DNA from 3 places in the Chryseobacterium sp. HNCC26DJ238 genome. Region 2 is predicted to be linked to each of the others. Evidence: riboswitches for the same ligand, from Rfam matches in the RefSeq annotation. Region 2 holds a riboswitch; each other region holds the start of a gene.
The links. A riboswitch is a leader RNA that binds a small molecule or an ion and turns the genes downstream of it on or off. The one in region 2 is predicted to bind S-adenosylmethionine.
Positions count from the first base shown of each region.

Region 1: linked by a shared signal. The riboswitch ahead of AC2A07_RS09990 (alpha/beta fold hydrolase) and the one ahead of AC2A07_RS00305 (TonB-dependent receptor plug domain-containing protein) in region 2 are both predicted to bind S-adenosylmethionine.
Region 3: linked by a shared signal. The riboswitch ahead of AC2A07_RS16325 (TonB-dependent receptor plug domain-containing protein) and the one ahead of AC2A07_RS00305 (TonB-dependent receptor plug domain-containing protein) in region 2 are both predicted to bind S-adenosylmethionine.

Region 1 is NZ_JBXUGI010000009.1:17,427-24,385, forward strand. It holds gene AC2A07_RS09975 (OsmC family protein) at 1-279, shown strand, start outside; gene AC2A07_RS09980 (T9SS type A sorting domain-containing protein) at 342-2,018, opposite strand; gene AC2A07_RS09985 (MGH1-like glycoside hydrolase domain-containing protein) at 2,271-4,883, opposite strand; SAM riboswitch class I at 5,067-5,176, shown strand; gene AC2A07_RS09990 (alpha/beta fold hydrolase) at 5,237-6,175, shown strand; gene AC2A07_RS09995 (ACT domain-containing protein) at 6,228-6,959, shown strand, end outside.
Region 2 is NZ_JBXUGI010000001.1:64,071-71,029, forward strand. It holds gene AC2A07_RS00300 (TonB-dependent receptor domain-containing protein) at 1-1,648, shown strand, start outside; gene AC2A07_RS00305 (TonB-dependent receptor plug domain-containing protein) at 1,720-4,464, opposite strand; SAM-I-IV-variant riboswitch at 4,772-4,871, opposite strand; gene AC2A07_RS00310 (outer membrane beta-barrel protein) at 4,982-6,959, shown strand, end outside.
Region 3 is NZ_JBXUGI010000018.1:43,907-50,865, forward strand. It holds gene AC2A07_RS16315 (T9SS type A sorting domain-containing protein) at 1-1,985, shown strand, start outside; gene AC2A07_RS16320 (alpha-amylase family glycosyl hydrolase) at 2,139-4,979, shown strand; SAM riboswitch class I at 5,110-5,216, shown strand; gene AC2A07_RS16325 (TonB-dependent receptor plug domain-containing protein) at 5,302-6,959, shown strand, end outside.

The sequences.
Region 1 (6,959 bases), on a different contig from region 2:
GCAGGATGCAGCGGTATTGATATTGTTTCAATTTTAAAGAAACAAAGACAGGAAATTACAGATTTTAAAGCTGAAGTTGAAGGTGACAGAGTACCTGTTGAAGATGCAAAACCATTTAAATCCATTACTGTAAAATTCTATTTAGAAGGAAAAATCGATCCCAAAAAAGCTTTAAAAGCATCAGAATTATCATTTGAAAAGTACTGTTCAGTTTCAAAAACTTTAGAACCTAATGTTGAAATAGGGTATGAAGTGTATGTAAATGGTGAGAAATTTTAGGAGACCGAATTGAGGGCATAAAAAAAACCGGATACTGCTATCCGGTTTTGTTTTTTAATTTTTTATTTCTTAATTACTTTAGTACTTTTTAATGTACCGTCTTTCATCATAAATGTCAGAATATAAAGTCCTGCTTTTACACCTTCAAGGCGTAATGCAGACACAGGATTTTCAACGGTTTTCACAACAATTCCTGATAAATCTGTAACAGTTAGTTTCTTAATGTTTTCAGGCTTATCAATAGTTAAAACATCTTGGAAAGGATTCGGATAAACCAGTATTTCTTTAGTATTAGAATTACTCTCATTTACTGCTAATGATGCAGGTACTAAAGTTACTGTTACCTTCCATGTATTATTATCTACTTTATTGTAATCGGCATTACAGTCAGAACCGCCATAAGTACGCCATGCCCTAAGTTCAAAATTTACACTTCCCGTAAGATTATTGGCAATGGAAAGTCCTGATCTGTTATACGAAAATGTTCCTGTATTTGATCCGGATCCTGAAGAAACAGAAGCTTCTGATGTGTTATTCGTTGTGCATACAAGTATACTTTGTTGTTCTTCCATCCAGCCGTTTGATACTGTAGACATCGTATAAGATACATTGGTAGAACTGATTTTGTATCCTGCAGGAACATTTACAGTAAGAGTTCCGGGACACGTAGTCGATGAAGTTATGGTAGGATCTGATTCATACATCGTATTGATATCACCTGCAGTATAAGTGGTTGCTACCTGTCCTGTAGAAAATTCAATCATTTTCCAGAAACCTTTTACGGAGCCGCAATTTGAGCGTATCCAGAAATAGTAGTTTTGACCTGTTGTAAGCCCACTTAAAGTTACTGTGTTTGTGCCGGCAGGAACTGTTCCTGATAATGGAGTAGTAGAAGTAGGCGGAGTGGATGAGGTACTGTAATAATATTCATATCCGGATGACGGAGCAGTTGCAGGAGCAGTCCAGCTTACTGTCGCTCCCTGTATGGCGGAGGTGTATGTAAGATTTGAAGGAGCCGGGCATGAATTATACAAATCGGCAGATATTGCAAAAATATTCGGAATACCGCCAGTTCCTGTTTTTGTAAAAGTTACACTCTGGATGTTTTTTGATTGATTTGCAGCAGATATAGCTAACGGTATCTGATACAATCTTGGATTGGTTCCGTTACCTGATTCAAGAATATTGTTGTTCAGGTTTATTCGTCCTATTCCCTGAATGGCAAAATTGCTCCCTCCATACCAGTCTGATATGCTTAAAGAAGGAAAAGTCTGGTTTGTACCGTCTGAAAAATTAACCACTGCATCTACAGCGGTATCACCACTGCCGCCGGTAGCTAAAACATAGAGGCTTATCGCTGGAGTTGGGGTGGAAAAAGTCAGAGTGCCAGAATTACCGGCAGCAAGTAATCTCAGTGAATTGTTAGAACTGTACGAAGCCAGTGTATAACTCAGACCAGAGGTAGATCCGACAGCTGAATTGATAATCCGGTTAACCGGTAAACCATATGTAAGTGCTGTGCTGGATGCCGTAAGTTGAAAGTCACGCGATAGAAATGCATAACTCACACCATCTACATCATTATTGGTGGAAGTTGATCCTGCACCCACTCCATTAGCAATCACGTCAGCATTAAAACCGCCTTGAATGGTAACAGGCTGGTACTGCTGTGCGTTAATTTGATTAAATACTAAGGCAGCCATAGCAGCGACTCCCTTAAAAAGTAGTTTTGTTTTCATAAATGTTTATTTATTATTTATACTGCGAATATAGTTAATTTGTGAATTATAGTTAATTTAAACTAGTGTTTTTTGTCAAATTTATGTTTGATTGCTGTTTTGGATGTTTCAGTTATATTTTAAATAATAATCTGTCTTTATGTGTTTTTTATAATGGTGAATTCTCTGTTTCATGTAAAAGATAAAAAATGCAGGAACCAAAAAAAACCGGGATATTTAAATCCCGGCTTAATTATTATCTTAAACTTATCATCACGCCAGTCTAGGCTTCATCAGTTTTGCTACTGTTGCAGTCCATCCTGTTTGATGAGATGCTCCTACACCACGACCATTATCTCCATGAAAATATTCAAAGAATGTGATATAGTCCTTAAAGTTTGGGTCGTAATTAAATTTGTAATTTCCTCCATTGAAAGCTCTTTGTCCACTTTCATCTTTTAAGAATATGGAACAAAGTCTGCTGCTGATATCAGATGCAACCTCATCAAGATTTTTATGTTCACCGCTTCCCGTAGGGAATTCAATTTTCAGACTGTTTCCGTAATAAAAATGAAAACGCTGCAGGCTCTCTACGATTAGGAAGTTAATAGGAAACCATATCGGTCCTCTCCAGTTACTGTTTCCGCCAAACATTCTGCTGTCACTTTCTGCAGGTGTGTAGTGAACCACATTTTTATTACCATGAACAGTGAATACAAAAGGATTTTCTTCATATACTTTTGACATTGCACGGATCCCGTAAGAACTTAAAAATTCTTTTTCATCAACCATCCTTTTCAGAACTTTTTTAAGCCTTGTTCTACGGAGAATGCTCATCAGATGTTTTCTTCCGCTTCCCTCTTCATCCCAATGTGAAACCAAATTTGCCAATTCAGGCTTATTTTTGAGTACCCATTCCATTCTTGCTTTAAAATTGGGCATTTTATCTAAAAGATGATGATCGATAATTTCTACAGCAAATAAAGGGATCAGACCTACAATACTTCGTAAACGTAAAGTCACACTTTCTCCGTTTCCAAGTTGTAGTACATCATAAAAGAATCCATCTTCTTCGTTCCAAAGACCTTCTTTGTCTTCACCCATGCTTTCCATTGCTTCAGCGATATAAAGATAATGTTCAAAGAATTTGATCGCCATATCTTCATACACCTTATAATACTGTGCCAGCTCCATAGCAATACGCATCATATTCAGGGCATACATTGCCATCCAGCTTGTTCCGTCAGCCTGTTCCAGATGCTCCCCGTCTTTCAGTTCCATATTTCTGTCAAATGCTCCGATATTATCAAGTCCGAGAAATCCACCGCCAAAAATATTTTTGCCATTCTTATCTTTACGGTTAACCCACCAGGTAAAATTTAGAAGCAATTTCTGAAAAACCTTTTCTAAAAACAACAGATCGGGTTTGCCGTTCGTCTTCTCATCAATTTTAAAAACTCTGAAACATGACCAGGCATGTACGGGAGGATTGACATCGCTTAAATTCCATTCGTATGCCGGCATTTGTCCGTTCGGATGCATGTACCATTCTTTCGTAAGAAGAAGAAGTTGGTTTTTGGCAAAATCACCGTCGATGATTGCGTAAGGAACACAATGGAATGCCAGATCCCATGTAGCATACCAGGGATATTCCCACTTATCAGGCATTGAAATAATATCTTTATTATGAAGATGATCCCATTCAGTATTTCTTACATAATTATTAAAATCTCTAGGGGCTTCAAGATTAGGATCGCCTTTCAGCCATTTACCTACATTATAGTGATAAAACTGTTTGTTCCAGAGAAGTCCTGCAAAGGCCTGACGCTGTACATTTCTTTCATCCTCGTTGCAGACATCCTGCTGGATTTCTTCGTAAAATTCATTGGCTTCAGAAATTCTGGTATTAAAAAGAGTTTCAAAATCATGAAATGCATCATCCATTTCATGAGGTGCCAGTCTGAATTCAAATACTTCACACTGTCCCGCTTTCACCTCTGCTTCAACAACAAATGAAGCTTTCGAACCTCTTTTATCGGGATTTACAGTATTTTTCTGATGAACAATATAATCATTAATTCCGTCCTTGTAATAACTGTTTTCAACTTCCGGACTTCCGTAAAGTTTAGGATTATTGGTTTCATTGTCACAAAATACCCTTTGAGCATCCTTTCTTTTAGAATAAAACTTTTTTAACGGAACGCTGTCATGATTGATATTGATACATCCATCATGAGAATCTTCCAACTGCCCCATATATTCATTATATCCCCACTTCCAGTTGTTTCTGTACCAGCCTGTAGGTATTACAACGATGGGAGCATCCTGATTACTTCGGTTACAGACAGTCACCCTAACTAAAATATCATCTATATTACTTTTGCAGTATTCAATGAAAATATCAAAATACTCATCATTATCAAAAATACCTGTATCGATGATTTCATATTCAGGATCCTTCTTGCTCCGTCTGCCATTTTCTGACACCAGATCTTCATACGGAAATTGATTAATAGGATATTTGTAAACCAGCTTCATATAGCTGTGTGTCGGCGTATTGTCCAGATAATAGAAGATTTCTTTGATATCTTCCCCGTGATTTCCCTGAGGGTTGCTCAATCCGAAAAAACGTTCTTTGACTCTTTCATCATTCTTATTCCAGAATGAAAGTGCGAAACAAAACAGCTGCTTGGTATCAGAAATTCCGGCAATACCTTCTTCTGCCCAGCGATAGGCGTAGCTTTCGGCATTGTTATGATTTGCAAAACGCCAGGCATCACCATTTGTGCTATAGTCTTCACGTACATTTCCCCACTGCCTGTTACTTACATACGGACCCCAATTCAGCCAGTTTTTATCTTTTAGTCTCTGTTTTTCAACACTCATATAACATCATTTTCATAGCTAAGGTAGATTTTTTAGCAAAAAGAAACAATTTTTTTCAGCTTAATAATTCTTAACATGCTGCTAAAATGCTTCTGATGAAAGAAATTTTGACGGAAAATATTTTTTTTAATATTTAAGAGAAATGTTATATATTTGCATCACTCGTTCATTTACATATTGAAAATGTTATCAAGAAAGGTTGAGGGATAGACCCTGTGAAGCCTTAGCAACCCTTTGTGCAAACAAAGAAGGTGCTACGTTCTACCAAAAATTTTATTTTGGACAGATAACTTACTGAAGTTCTTTCAGCCATTCCTTTATGGCATTTTCAAGTTTATTTTAATAATATAAAATTGAAAACAGAACTGCTACATATTAATTTTTTGTATAAAACCGATTCTCAAAAAGAATATCAGATCCCATTAAGCTATCAGCTTTTTGGGAAAGAACTGTTTACAGCACCTTTAATTTTAGTAAATCATGCTTTAACCGGAAACTCTAATGTTACAGGAGAAAAAGGATGGTGGAAACAGCTGATCGGTGAAAATCAGGTTATTGATACAACTCAATATACAGTGCTGTGTTTCAATATTCCAGGAAACGGATATGATGATTTTTTTATTGAACAGTATTCAGACTTTACTCCTTCAGATATCGCCAATATATTTCTGAAAGGTCTTGAAAATTTGAATATCAAAAATATAAATGCTATTATAGGCGGTTCACTGGGAGGAGCGATCGGTTGGGAAATGCTGTCTAAAAATCCCGGTTTAGCAGAGCTTTTTATTCCAATAGCCTGTGATTCTAAAACACACGATTGGTTGCACGCCCAATGTCTTGTTCAGCAATTTTTGCTTAGTGGAAATGAAGAACCACTAAAGAAAGCAAGAATTCATGCAATGCTGTGCTATAGGACCCCACAGTCTTTAAATGACCGGTTTAAAAATAAATTCAATCAGGAAAAGCAGCAGCTGGAATCCGAAGAATGGCTGAACTATCACGGAAATGTTCTTGCGGAACGGTTTAATTTAAAATCATATCAACTGATGAATCATTTGCTTATGAATATCAATACCGATGATAAATCTCTAAATAAGATCAAAGCACGAATGCACATGATCTCTGTAGATACAGACTTATTCTTTCCTGCTTCCGAAATACGGATGTGTTTTGAAAAGCTGAAAAGTAAAAAAGAAGACGTTTTCTACCACGAGATCAAATCAATTCATGGGCATGATGCCTTTCTGATGGAATATGAACAGTTAAATTATATCATAAAAAATATTTTATAGAATACAGCTTTACGAATTGTATCCTATAGTAAATTAAATAAATACATAAAACATGAAAAAGATTAATGCAAACGAAATTAAATTTTTTAAAAACAGATCAATCATTAAATTTGAAGGAGCAGATTTTCTGGGTGAAATAGGGATCGACGGACGTGTTTTTAAAGCACTGACTTTAGCGAGGATCAGTGTGGGAGTGATTTCTCAGCAGGCAGTTGAAAACGGTCTTTCAATACTTGTACACGAAGATGATTCTGAAAAAGCAGTGACCTGTCTGATTGAAGAATTTGCAGACGAAAGAAAATCCGGTAAAGTTTCACAGATTTACAGCATCAACAATGTTTCTGTCATCGGTTTTATAGCCGATGATTTGAATAAAATACTTACAGAGTTAGCAAGAAACAATGTTTTTCCTTTGATCCTAAACCAAAATTCAAGTGAGAAGAGAATCAATATTGTTGTTACTTCTTCTCAGGATGAGAAAACTAAAAATATTATAGAGTCCGAAATTTTTAAAAAACCTAAAACGGTGCACCTGGCCATTATCGGGCATGGAAATGTAGGGAAAACCCTAATTGAACAGGTTTTGCATTCTTCGGAAGAAATAAAAAGAAGGAAAAATATACACCTGAAAGTGGTGGCAGTTGCCAACTCCAGAAAAATAGCTTTCAATAAAAAAGGATTTGACAGCCAATGGAGTGATGAGGTTTTTGCATCTGAAAAATCTTCAAGTGTTGACGAATTAATTAATTTCTCAAAAGAAAACCAACTTGAAAACCTGATCGTC
Region 2 (6,959 bases):
TTTCAGCGGAAACATTAATACCGGATTATCACAAAGAACCTACCTCAACGGAAGTACAAACGGAACATTAAATTATCAAACCGAAAGATTAAGCCTGAGCCTGAAGACAAGCTATATAGAAGGCGCAAAGCAAGCCGATGAAAGATATACGATTTTAGGGGTGTCTCAAAATTACAGCAGGTCTATCCGAAAAGATATGTGGCAGGACTTCACTCCTAATCTGAGTGCCTCCTATAAAATCAGTAAAAATTCGGAAATCGGGATGGACTATATTTTCGGCAGTCAACATTCAGGGATGGATATTGTCAATATAACAAAAAACATCAATTCTGAACTTGAAGAAAAAAACCTGATCACCAACACGTTCCACAGAGAGAAATCACCGACCCATACATTCAGTACTTATTATGATCTGAAATTGGATTCTCTCGGGAAAAAACTGAGTATCGCAGGGAATTTTTATCAGAATAATAATACCACCGAAGTTAATTTTAATACATTGACGCTTCCTGATAATTCTGTTCAGAATGTAAAGACCTTTTCAAAAATCAAACCTCAGATTTTTTCTGTGCAGGCTGATCTGGAACTTCCTCTTTCATTCGGAACGATTGATACCGGCATGAAGTTTAATCAATTCAGAAATTCTGCTGATCTGAAATATCTGAATCTTGAAAACAGTCAGTACATCATTGATGAGGAAAAAGGCAGTGTATTCAATTATAAAGAGAATAATTTTGCCGCTTATGCAAGTTTTTCCAAAAGCTTTGGAGAGCATTGGGATGCCAAGGCCGGACTGCGTTACGAGAATACGTTTGTCAACAGCTCGGTGAATGATCTCCGTTACGGACAGTGGTTTCCGTCAGCGTATATTGCCTATAAAGAAGACAAAAATGTGTTTAATCTATCCTATTCCAGAAGAATTAACCGTCCAAGCATGAGCAATCTTAATCCATTCAGATGGTATGAGAACCCTTATTCTTATTCAACCGGAAATCCGCTGCTGACTCCGTCATACATGAATAATTATGAGCTGGGATACACTTACAACAATAAATTTTCGGCAAGTGCGTATTATCTAAGACTCACAAATGCTTTCGGACAGGTTGCTTCATTAGACGGACTTTCTCAAAACAGCGATTATAAAAATTATTATAACAATGATTCTTACGGAATGAATGCTTCCTACACCAATACCTTCTTCAAATTCTGGGAAGCCAATATAACAGCCAATGCATCTTATCAGACTTCGGAAGTATTTGACATCAATGCAGAAACTTCAAAAGGATATTCATTCAGCTACTCTGTCAACAATACTTTTACCCTGAACAAAAACAAAACACTTGTCTTTTTTCTGAACTACAGCCACAGTCTGCCGTACAGAAATGTTAATACTTATTTTTATGCTTACCCCGAACTTACTTCAGGGCTAAAAGTCTCCCTGATGGAAAAACAACTGCAGATCAATGCAACGGTAACCAACATTTTTGCCCAGAGATACCGTGGCGAGATGTACTTTAAAGACAGTAAGCAGTTAATGAACAATTACTGGGACGGAAGAAGCTTCCGCCTGAGTTTCAATTACACATTTGGCAATAAAAAAATCAATAAGAAAAATATCAGTTTCGAAGAAAAAGAAAGAGTACAGTAAACATTTTACGCTCTTCTTTCAATAAGCAAAAAACAGAGACCGAATCTCTGTTTTTTGTTTTTGTCACCTATCTAAAATTTAAATTCAACCCGGGCAAACAGAAAACGACCTCCGATACCGTATTGGGAAACCTGTCTGGAATACACAAACTGATTATCAGCGGTTAAAGAGTCGATATTGGGACTTTTGGAAGGCAGTATATTGAAAATATTGTTGCTTCCTACCGTTGCCGAAACATTTTTTGTGAAAGCATACCCTACAGACAGATCAGTCACGACCCGGTTGTTGAGCACAAAATGTTCCCTGCTTTCGGTAATTCCGTCAAAGTTGGCGTCCAATACATCAGCGTCTGTCACCTTCCCGAAATATGTATTTCTCAGGGAAACCGTCAATGCAGAAAACCTCGCCGTATTGGATAACGTTGTTTTTATTCTCGGTACCGCTTCCTCAAAATAAACCCTGTTAGGTTCAGAGAAATAATTATCAATCTGGCTTATCAGTTTAGGAGAAGCATGAATCTCACCCACCCTCCTGGTCTGATTCAGATTAAAACCCAGATTATTTTCCAATGACACTCTTTCTGAAATTCTTGAATTCTGCGAAAGCGTAATATCCAACCCTTTGGTCTCTGAATCTACAGCATTAGCAAAGAAATTGGCGGCACTTGCTCTTGCAAGATCAAAAGCTCCTTGCAGAACTGCCTGATCAGATCCGGGTGAGAAACTTCCGTCCGGACGGTAAAATAAATCAGTCAGTACTACCCTGTCCTTAATTTTTATGAGGTAAGCATCTGCCGTAAATACAAGATTCAATGCCGGAATCTTCCAGGTAATTCCGGTACTGTAAGACTGTGAAGTTTCCTGTTTCAGTTTTGGAATCCCCAGGGCCTCCGCTGCTTCAGAATTATTTCTGAAAGTACCCACCTGCGTCGTATTTCCCTGTTGAATCAGCGTGGATGTAGAACTGTAATTAATCTGTGCCAGTGAAGGCGCCCTGAATCCGGTGGAAACAGCTCCTCTCCAGTTAAAGTTCTTTGCCAGCCTTACATTGGTTGCCAATTTATAATTAAAGGTCGAACCAAAATCTGAATAATTTTCATAGCGTACAGCTCCTTCTACCAACCATCCGTCAGCAGGTTCTATTTCTACATCCGCATACGCTGCAATACTGTTTCTGTTTCCTGAAACCGCATTATCAGGACTGAATCCCGGAAACACCTGAGATCCTGCAGGTCTGATGGTTCCAAAAAAATCAGTGGACTGTTCGTTCTGAGGCGTTGCTGCAGTCACTACACGTCCAAAAATATCATACGAGACATAAGAGTTTTCATCCCCGGCATTCACTTTATAGTTTTCATACCTGTATTCTCCACCAAAAGCGACATTCAAACCATGAAGTACATCGTATTTTTTTGATAAATCCAGATTTAGGGTATTCTGTAAAAATTCTGACCCTCCTGCTTTGAAGGTTCTCGGTGAGTTGTCTCCGAGACTTGCATTGAATGTATTGACTACCCCGAAATTAAACATATTTTTCCCGAATGTATTACTCAGGTCTACATTCCAGTCGTTCCATTTCCCTCTGATTCCTCCGGCCAAAGAATAGTCATTGACATTGGCCTCAATCTGGGGCAGGTATCCGTTGGGGGTAATGCCATTGATATTCCGCTCTGAATTAGGAAGACGGTAAAATCCACCGGAATTCCCTAAACGGTAGCTGTAGCCTCCAAAGGAATATACTTTCCAGTTCTCATTAACCGGAATTTCAGAATTAAAAAACAGCTGTGCAGACTGGAGTTTCGACTGCCCTGCCCTCAGGCTGAAATCTTTTCTTTCCAGTCCCCTGTAATTAAGTTCCTGATCCGTAAAATCCTGTCCTAAAAGCCCCTGCAGTCCTGATATACTGTTGGTTCCGGATATCTGGTTTTTAAAATCCTGAGAAAAATAATCAACCTGCGAAGCATATTGCTTTACGGTATTAATAATCTGCTGCCCGTTAGGCGTATTGGTGATGTTTTTATATAATCCGTCTATATTCACACCATCCTGCAAAGCTCTGTAACTGATCGCATTATAGGCATTAAAGATAGGTCCCTGCCTAACTCCTGCCCTGGAATAAGGATCGCGGTACTGCACAGATCCGGTTACATTAACGAAACCATTCTTTCCAATTTTAGCTCCATAATTCAGATCAGCTGAAATCGCCTGTCCGTCTATACCACCGGAAAAATTATTGGTGACCGATGATGCATTTCCTCCCAAAAATATCTGTCCTGACAATCCCAATCTTCTTTTAAGTCCGAGATTGATAACTCCTGCAATAGCATCAGAGCCATATTGAGCAGATGCTCCGTCTCTCAACACTTCAATTTTCTCCAGAGCAAATGCCGGAATTGCATTAAGATCTGTCCCTACTGATCCTCTTCCGGGAGTAAGCGTAACATTAATCAGGGAAGACTGATACCTTCTTTTCCCATTCAGTAAAACCAGAACCTGATCGGGCCCTAACCCTCTCAACTGAGCGGGATCAACAAAATCTGTCCCGTCATTCACCGTATGGGAAGTTGATGAAAATGAAGGAACAATATAATTAAGTGCCTGGCTTATATTATTAACAGGACTTTGTCTTAAAACTTTTGAAATATTAATATAATCTACGGGAACCGGAGTATCCGTTAAAGATCTGCCTGAACCTCTGGATCCGAGAAGAACGACTTCATCAATTTTCCGGGACTGCAGAGAATCTGTCTGTGCATAGTAGAATGTCGAAATAAGGGTAGCTGAAGTAAGGATACTTCTGTGTGTAAAATTACGCATGTGTTTTTATTTTTAATTGATTTATATATGTAACGTTACCTTTTTATTACTTTTTCAGGCAACAGAAATGTACCCCTGCTTTTCAGGGATATCTTAAGAAGAAAAAGGTAAATAATAAGTTTTGAGAACTTAAGAAAATTAAGAACAGCAACACATACACATGACTTTATGACATGAAGATTTATCAGAGTAGCAAAGACCAGCTTTGTTATTCATAAGATAAAAAGTCAAATTCATAGTTGCGTAGAAATCCGTGTTCTTAAACATTTATTGTAAAATTTAATAAAAATTCAGATGGGGAGAAAATAGAATAAACATTTTTTCCGAAACTGAGCCGGCTTATCTATTTCAGCACCTTGCTTGTTTTGCAGGTTGCTATCCCATCAATGAGATTCTTGATAATTATTCTGCAAATATATAAATAATTTATAAATAAAATATTCAAAAAAAGGAATTTTTTCAATTTCACAGTAACAAACCTTTCATTTCAGCGTCTAACTAATCAGTAATAAACTATATGAAAAAATCTGTAACTATACTATCTGTCATTGCGTCAATATATTCTTTTGCTCAGGAAAAACCAAATCCTCAAATCAAGGAAAAGCAGATAGAAGGCGTTGTAATGACTAAAACTAAAAAAGCAGTTGAGCAAAAAGCCGACCGGACTATTTTTGATTTTTCTGAACAGAGTCATTTAAACAATGGCAATGTTTTGGAAGGGATCAAAAAACTCCCGGGACTTGTTTCCACTGATATTGCGGGAATGATGTATCAGGGCAAAATCCTGGACGTTTACCTGAATGGTCGTCCACTCAATATTTCGAGCAATGAACTCAATTCTTTTCTTGAAGGTATGCCTGCCAACTCGGTGGAAAAAATAGAAGTGATCACTCAGCCGGGTGCAGAATTCCCTGCGACCTCAGGAGGTGCAATTATGAATATTATTACCAATAAAAATGCTAATAAATATCTAACGGCAACCTATTCAGGAAACTACAATTTTTCAAATGAAGATAAACTGAGAAGCAGAACAAGCCACTCACTGAACCTGAATGCAAGAAACAAGTTATTCGGGTGGCAGTTGAGTGTGGGACAAAATTACCGTGAAAGTATGCTTAATTCTAATCAGGATAACCTGATGCTCAGCAATACAGACCGCATCGGCCGCGGATATTTTGCAAAATCCGGATTAACATTTGATCTGGGGGAAGACCGCTTGCTTCTGAATTACGATGTTTATCATAACAGAAATTCTAACTATACAGGGAGTAATGGTTTGGCAGACATTTTAGTCAGCGAGGATCCTGATACTTACAGAGAAGTATCTTTTAATGCTTTTGATGCTGCTCTGACAAATAATCTAAGACAGGAAGCTGTAGCAACCTATCAGGTACGTTTTGGCGATAAACTTAAAAAATTAGACTTTCAGTTTGGTTATACAAAATCTGATAGTAAATTTGGGCAGAACAATATTTTCAGAAGAGGAATTTTCACCGACAGCAACGTAAATGAGCCTTATAATTTTACAGCCGGCAATGTTTTGAGCAACAGTTCAGATATGCGCATTGCTAATTTCAAGGTTGACTATTCGCAGCCTTTAAAAATACTGGATGATGGAAAAGTAAGCTTTGGAGGGCTTTATGAAAAACAGAATTTTGATACAGAGAGTAAAGGCCTGACCAATCTTGAATATCAGCGGCAGACCGCTTCTACGTATCTTGAGTTTCAGGCAAAACTGAAGAAATTTGATTTTATTGCAGGTGCGAGAGCAGAAAACTATGATATTTCAGGAATCACCAGAAGAGACAGTGCCAATACCATACTTGAAAGAAACCTGATTCCTTTTAATAAGTTTAAAATTTTCCCTAACGCAAGTGTACAGTATAATCTGATGAATCAGGTGCATGCGGTGGCAAACTATAACAAGAAAATCAATCTGCCAAGTATTTCTGCACTCAACCCTAACAACAATACATTCCAGGGACCTAATACTCAGGTAACCGGAAACCCATTTCTCCAGCCGACCATTTTTGACAATTATGAAGTGAAAATATCAGCTTTTGATTATGCTTTCATCGGATACAGCGTAAGCAATGCCAAAAATCAGGTTGCACAGATCATCAGAAGAGAAGGAAAAAACATCTTTAATGAGCAGGTGAATATCTCGAATATGAAAATTCATAATTTTAATGTGGGACTTCCTGTTCCTTTTATGATTTTTTCTAAACCCTTGAGTGAAATCATGAAGTTTGATTTTAATCCTGATAAAATTAACTTCATGTATCTGTATGCCGGTTATCAGAAACATGACATTGACAATTTAAAAAACAACGGATTCTGGATTTTTAATTTAATGACCCAGATTCTTCTTCCAAAAGACATCAAATTAACTGCAAATTACAGTTATCTGACCCCACGGGCAGGATATTTTTATTTCACAGCAGAGAAACCATTCAACAACTCAGTTGATATTACGTTAACCAAAAAATTCATGG
Region 3 (6,959 bases), on a different contig from region 2:
CTCAGCAGTGGCAGGATGTAGGTTCTGCAGCCATTTCTGCAGGGGGAAGCAGTTTTAATAATCTGGCGATAGATCCACAGGGAAACTATTATGTTTCTTACTATGATCTCTCTGTTACAAAGGGATCAGTACAAAAGTTTAATGGAACTTCCTGGTCCTACGTCGGTGGTAGCGCCGGCATTACAAACAGCTATGCGACTTACAGTTCTTTATCCGTTGCACCTTCGGGGAACAGTATTTATTATACGAATCAGGGAACTGGTCTGGAAGTCAGACAATTTAACGGAACATCATGGACCCAGTTGATAAGTCCTACGACTTCCACAGTAAATTATCAGGCGTCTGCAGTTTCGCCGTCCAATATTCTTTTTACCTATGCCTCACACAACTCAGGGACGGTTCAGCGTTTTATGAACGGAGCATGGGAACAGGTGGGAAACACAGGGTTTTCAAACGGCTCAACATATGCTGAAATGGTCATCGGTTCAAACGGTAAAATTTATACCTGTAACGTTGCAGGCGGGCTTCGGGTTTATGAAAACAGTACCAATGCTACTGCTGCAGACAACTGGATTTTGGTAGGAGGCAGCAATGTAGATGCTGCTTCATCTTCAGAACAGTATAATTCAGATATTGCCATTGATGCCGGTAACAATCTTTATGTTGCTTACGTATCAAACTCTGCAGGAGGACAGAAGTTAAACGTGAAAAAATATGACGGTACAGCATGGTCACAGATGGGTGCTGCCAATTTCTCCGGTGGAAGAGTTCAGCATGTTGCAATTGCTGTTACACCTGCGGGAGAGCCTTATGTAATTGCAAGCCGCTGGGAAAATGATGATATGCTGAAAAATACAGCGTATAAATTTGATACCGCCACTCAGGCATGGGTTACTTTTGGAGGCAGCTTTATCTCCGATGGCCAGGCTACATATAATGATCTGGCAATCGATAAAGTTAACAATTATCTGGTATTGTCATATTCACAGGGAGGTGTAAAAGTAAAACGTATTTCTCTGGGTGGATCATCTTCAGTAACAACCTGCAATAATACAGATCCTGGAAATACTCCGGGAGATACGGGATGCGTAACATTTACCTATAAAGGTCAGCCTGTAACGTATACAACGGTTCGCGGTACAGACGGAAAAATCTGGCTGCAGCAAAACTTGGGAAGCTCTCAGGTAGCAACAGTTCAGGCTGACGCGGATTCTTACGGAGATCTTTTCCAGTGGGGAAGATGGGACGACGGGCATCAGTCGAGAAATTCATCCACTGCAACAGTTCCTTCTGTCAATAATCCGACAGGATTAGCCGGGATCACTTCATTTATCCTTGGATCGGCGCCTTCGTGGTGGTCAACCAATGCCTCCAGTGATCAATGGACAGTTGCCAATGCCTCATCAGTAACTGCAGAAAGAGGTGCAGATCCCTGCAAGGCCATCGGCCAGGGATGGAAGCTTCCCACACAGGCAGAATGGTCTGCTGCAATCGCTGCCGAAAGTATATCAAATCCTGCAACGGCATTTGCCAGTAAACTAAAATTACCGGTTGCCGGTAACCGGAGTTTTCTTGACGGGAGCTTTTCGTACACAGGGCAGAGAGGATATTACTGGAGTTCTGATATCGCCAATTCCGGAGGAAAATATCTGTACATAGGATCAACAATTGCAAATGCAGGTTCAGGCGGACAGAGAGCTCAGGGGCAATCGGTAAGATGTATTAAAGATGTAACGGGACTCGGTACTTCAGATGTTATAAAAGTTACGGCAGGTGTTTATCCAAACCCCACCAATGGACTTCTTACGGTAAAAGTGGATTCAGAAATTGAAAAGATCAATGTGACCAATATAATCGGGCAGAGAATCAATGTCACATTCATAAATAATCAAATCAACCTGAACGGATTTCCAAACGGAATTTATATTGTTGAACTGGTTTTTAAAAACGGTCAGAAAATTTCAAAAAAAATTATTAAAAACTGAGAAATATTCATTTAGATATTTAAATTTTATTAAAAGGAAAGCTCATGCATCTGCATGAGCTTATTTTATGATTTGTATTTGTGGAGTCATAAACTTTAAAATTTTAATATATAACTAATTAATTTATTTTATTTTTATTAAAAATATATTAATATGAAAAATTTATATTTGTTTATATGTCTATTGATTACAAGTGTCGTATTTGGGCAGATAACTTATACAATAAATCCAAACCCTTTTAACGAAACAGATCAGATTACATTATCTGTTCCGGGAAACCAGATCGATGAAGCTGCCTGGGGAGTTACCAACAATTCTATTTATATTTGGTCCTGGTCACTGGATTTGAACTATGCTAACAGCCAGGACTGTCCTACCAACGGAAGCTGGAATAATTCTAACGAACTCAATAAGCTTGCTTACAATACTGTAACCGATACCTATTCACTTACATTTACTCCAACAACATTTTATAACAGAACAGGAATCGGGAGATTTGGGTTTTTATTAAAAACCAAGACAGGAAGCAGTCAGACGTCACCTGATATTTTTGTTAATGTAGGGACACTGAACTTAAATTTAACCAATCCTGCAGCCAACAGCCTGACGTCTGTTCCTGCCGGAAATTCTATTGCTGTAACTGCAAATACAAGTGTCAGTGCTACCTTTCAGTTGAAGGCTAATGGAACTGTTGTACATTCAACTTCTACACCCGCAACTTCTTATACCTACAATTATACGGTAACAGCAGATGCCAATATGGAACTGATTGCTACAGATGCCAATTCGGTGACCAAAAGCGCAGGTTTTATTCTGCAGGTTCCCAGAACCGTAATTTCGCAGGCTATCCCTACATGGATCAGGCAGGGAATCAATTACAATCCCGCTGACGCTACTAAAGTCGGACTTGCTTTATATGCTCCGTTTAAAAATTTCGTTCATGTTATTGGCAGCTTTAATAACTGGGCAGTTGACGATACTTATTTAATGAAACGGGACACCACGAACCCGGATCTGTACTGGATAGAGCTGAATGGGATCACTCCGGCACAATTATACACCTTCCAGTACAGAACAAACGATCTAAAAAAGGTTGCCGATCCTTATTCGCCGCAGATTTTATCGTCTTATGATGACCAGTATATTTCAGCATCTACCTATCCGGGATTACCTGCATTTCCTGCAGGGCAGGGCTTTGAAGTTTCTATGTTTAAGACGGGACAGACTCCTTACAATTGGCAGGTGACCAACTTCCAGAGACCCAATAAAGAAGATCTGATTGTTTATGAACTGTTATTGAGAGACTTTACTCAGGAAAAAAACTGGCAGTCCCTGATCAATAAAATCAATTATCTCAAAGGTTTAAAAATCAATGCAGTTGAATTAATGCCTGTGATGGAATTTGAGGGCAATCTTTCCTGGGGATACAATACTTCATTCCATTATGCACTGGATAAGGCATACGGAACTCCTGAAAAATTCAAAGAATTTATAGATATGTGCCATCAAAACGGCATTGCAGTGATTTTGGATGTGGCATTCAACCACGCTACCGGAAGATCTCCTCTGGTAAGGCTGTGGAATGTAGATCCTGACGGAGACGGATACGGAGATGTAGCAGCAAACAATCCTTATTTCAATACCGTTCCGAAGCATTCCTATAATGTTTTTAATGATTTCAACCATTCAAGTGCAGCCACAAAGTATTATGTTGAAAGAAGTCTGCAGCAATGGCTTGGCGAATATAAAATTGACGGATTCCGCTGGGATCTGACAAAAGGATTTACCCAAAACTGTTCAGAATTTGATGAAGCCTGTACCAATGCCTATCAACAGGACAGAGTGGACGTGTTAAAATATTATGCAGACAGACAGTGGGCCCTGGATCCCAATTCTTATATGATTTTTGAGCATCTGGGAACGGATGCGGAAGAACAGCAGTGGGCCAATTACAGAGTAGCGGAAGGAAAAGGGGTACTGCTTTGGAATAATCAGAACGGACCCTATAACCAAAATACAATGGGGTATAAAGAAAACAGCAATTTTGACCGGATGGACCATGAACTCCATGGCTTTAACAAGATGCATGGTGTCGGTTTTGGAGAAAGCCATGATGAAGAAAGGCTGATGTTTAAAAATTTGGTCTATGGTGCTGTAAACGGAACTTATCAGGTGACTAATTTAAATACAGCCTTGGAAAGAATGAAAACTTTCGGAGCAACATTTTTTACGGTTCCCGGTCCTAAAATGATCTGGCAGTTCGGAGAATTAGGATATGAATTCAGCATCAACAGATGTCCGGACGGAACGATTAATAACGGATGCAGAACAGATGAAAAGCCTGTTGCCTTTACATTGGGGTATGATTCCAATACCAACAGAAAAGCGATTTATAATACCTGGGCACAGATTATCAATATCAGAAATGCACATCCGGTTTTTAAATCAAAAACCTACACGGTGGAGTCGAATAATCTGACAAACGATCCTGATGGCCTGATTACGAGAATCTATGTATATGATAATCTTTTAACCGCCGGGATTAAGAATGTTGTGGTGCTGGCCAATTACAATACTTCGGCAAAAAATGTTGTTCCCTATTTCCCTTATACAGGGCAATGGCAGAATTTAATGGATAATACAATTTTAAGTGTGGCTTCTACGACAGCACCTATTACGCTGCAGCCGGGTGAATTCAGGATTTTTGGAAACTATGTGGGTAGTTTGTCAGTAATTGATGAGAATGCGGCCAATAAATTATCACTTCAGATTGCAGATAATCCTGTCAAAGATCCTATGGTAAAATTAATCTATCATAAAGCTAAAAACGGGGAGATCATTATTTATGATATGAACGGCAAAAAAATGGACGTCTTTAAACTTAAAAATGAAAACGGAACTTTAGAGGTAAATGCCCATTACCCTGCCGGAATGTATTTGGTTCATTTAAAATCGGATACCGGTGTTGCTATTCAAAAGATGATTGTTAAATAAAACCAACAGTAAAAGATGTTAAGAAGAGAGATTGCGATAAGCGGTCTCTCTTTTCATTTTCTCAGGCATAAAATTAAGACACTTCTAAACTCTTTTTGATATTATCGAAAATAAGTCTACCTTTGCAATAGACTTATCGAGAAAGGTGGAGGGATTTGGCCCTGTGAAACCTTAGCAACCTGCATATCTCTAATTTGCAAAGGTGCTAATTCCAACCCGAATGGGGGAAGATAACTGATGTCAATATTTTTGTAGTATTCCATTTCTTGACAGTCAATTGACGGATTTTTCCGTAATTATCTATTTAAATTTATAAAGGACAATGAAAAAAATCAGCATTTCTGTATTGATGCTTGGAACAGTGATGTTATCTGCACAGGAAGTGGAAAAAGAAAAACAGATCGAAGATGTGATCATCGTAGGTAACCGGAATGCTAAAAGGACAAAAATTGATACGCCTGTTCCTGTGGATGTGATTAATATTGATAAAATTCAGAAATCTGCACCTCAAACCAATGTTCAGGATCTTTTAAATTATGTCATTCCATCTTTTAATGCAGTGAGGCAGTCTTCTTCTGACGGAACGGAGCATATAGATCCTGTCTCATTAAGGGGAATGGGTCCGGATCAGGTTTTGGTGCTGGTCAATGGAAAAAGAAGACACACGACTTCACTTGTCAACTATCAGAATACAGTGGGAAATGGTTCCGTGGGAACAGATCTGGGAACGATTCCGGTTATTGCTATTGACCGGATTGAAGTTCTCCGCGATGGCGCTGCGGCGCAGTACGGATCTGATGCAATAGCCGGGGTTATCAATATCATCCTTAAAAAAGATATCGGAGCTTCAGCGAGTGCCACGTATGGAATTACAGGTAGAAATGATGGTGAAACCTACCAGGCAGGAGTAAATTACGGCAGTTCTTTAGGAAAGAAGGACAGTTATATTAATTTATCCCTGCAATTGAATCATCGGGGGAAAACCACAAGGACCCAAAATCATGATTTGGATATTTTCGGAGGTAATTTTGCTTATGCTTTTGCAGACGATCCGGAAGCAGCAAGAGCCGCAGATAATGCTGTCATCAGTCAGAGAGGTCTTAGCCGGGATGATTTTAATTTCCAGATCGGAGATGCGCAGATCAGACAGGCACAGTTATTCTTCAATGCAGAATATCCGCTGAACAACAGTTTTAAATTATATACATTCGGGGGATTCAGCATAAAAGAGGGTCAGGGATATGGTTTCAGAAGGCTTCCAAGTGAAACATCTAATGTAGTTTCGTCTCTTTATCCCAATGGTTTTCAGGCTTCTTTAGGCTCTGAGGTCTATGATATCTCCTATGCAGTCGGAACGAAATATAATGCTGATAACTGGTTAATTGATTTGAGCAATACCTTTGGCAGTAACAGTTTTAATTATAATGTCAGTAATACCAATAATGCTTCCCTAGGTATAAATTCGCCAACGGAGTTCTATGCAGGGGCTCACAGCTTCCTTCAGAATACAGTCAATCTGGATGTTGCCAAAAGTTTAAACAATTTTAATATTGCATTTGGTGGAGAATTCAGATTTGAAGAATATCAGATCAGGGCAGGCGATGAGGCATCTTATACTCAATATGATATCAATGGAAATGTTGCAACAGAAGGTTCAGCGGTTTCAGGAGCGGGAGGGTCGCAGTCTTTTATTGGTTTTTCACCTCTGAATGCTTTAAAAAAATCTAGAAACTCAAGTGCTGTATATGCGGATGTATCTTATGATCTGGATAAAAAACTGAACATTGATGCTGCTGCCAGATTTGAAAATTATTCCGATTTTGGAAGTACTTTGAATGGTAAACTGGCAGTGAGATATGAATTTGTCAAAAATTATGCGATACGGGGAGCCGTAGGAACGGGATTCAGAGCGCCTTCTCTGCAGCAGCAGTATTTTAATAATTCGTATGCTGATATTTCTACTTCAGGATCAGGGATTGT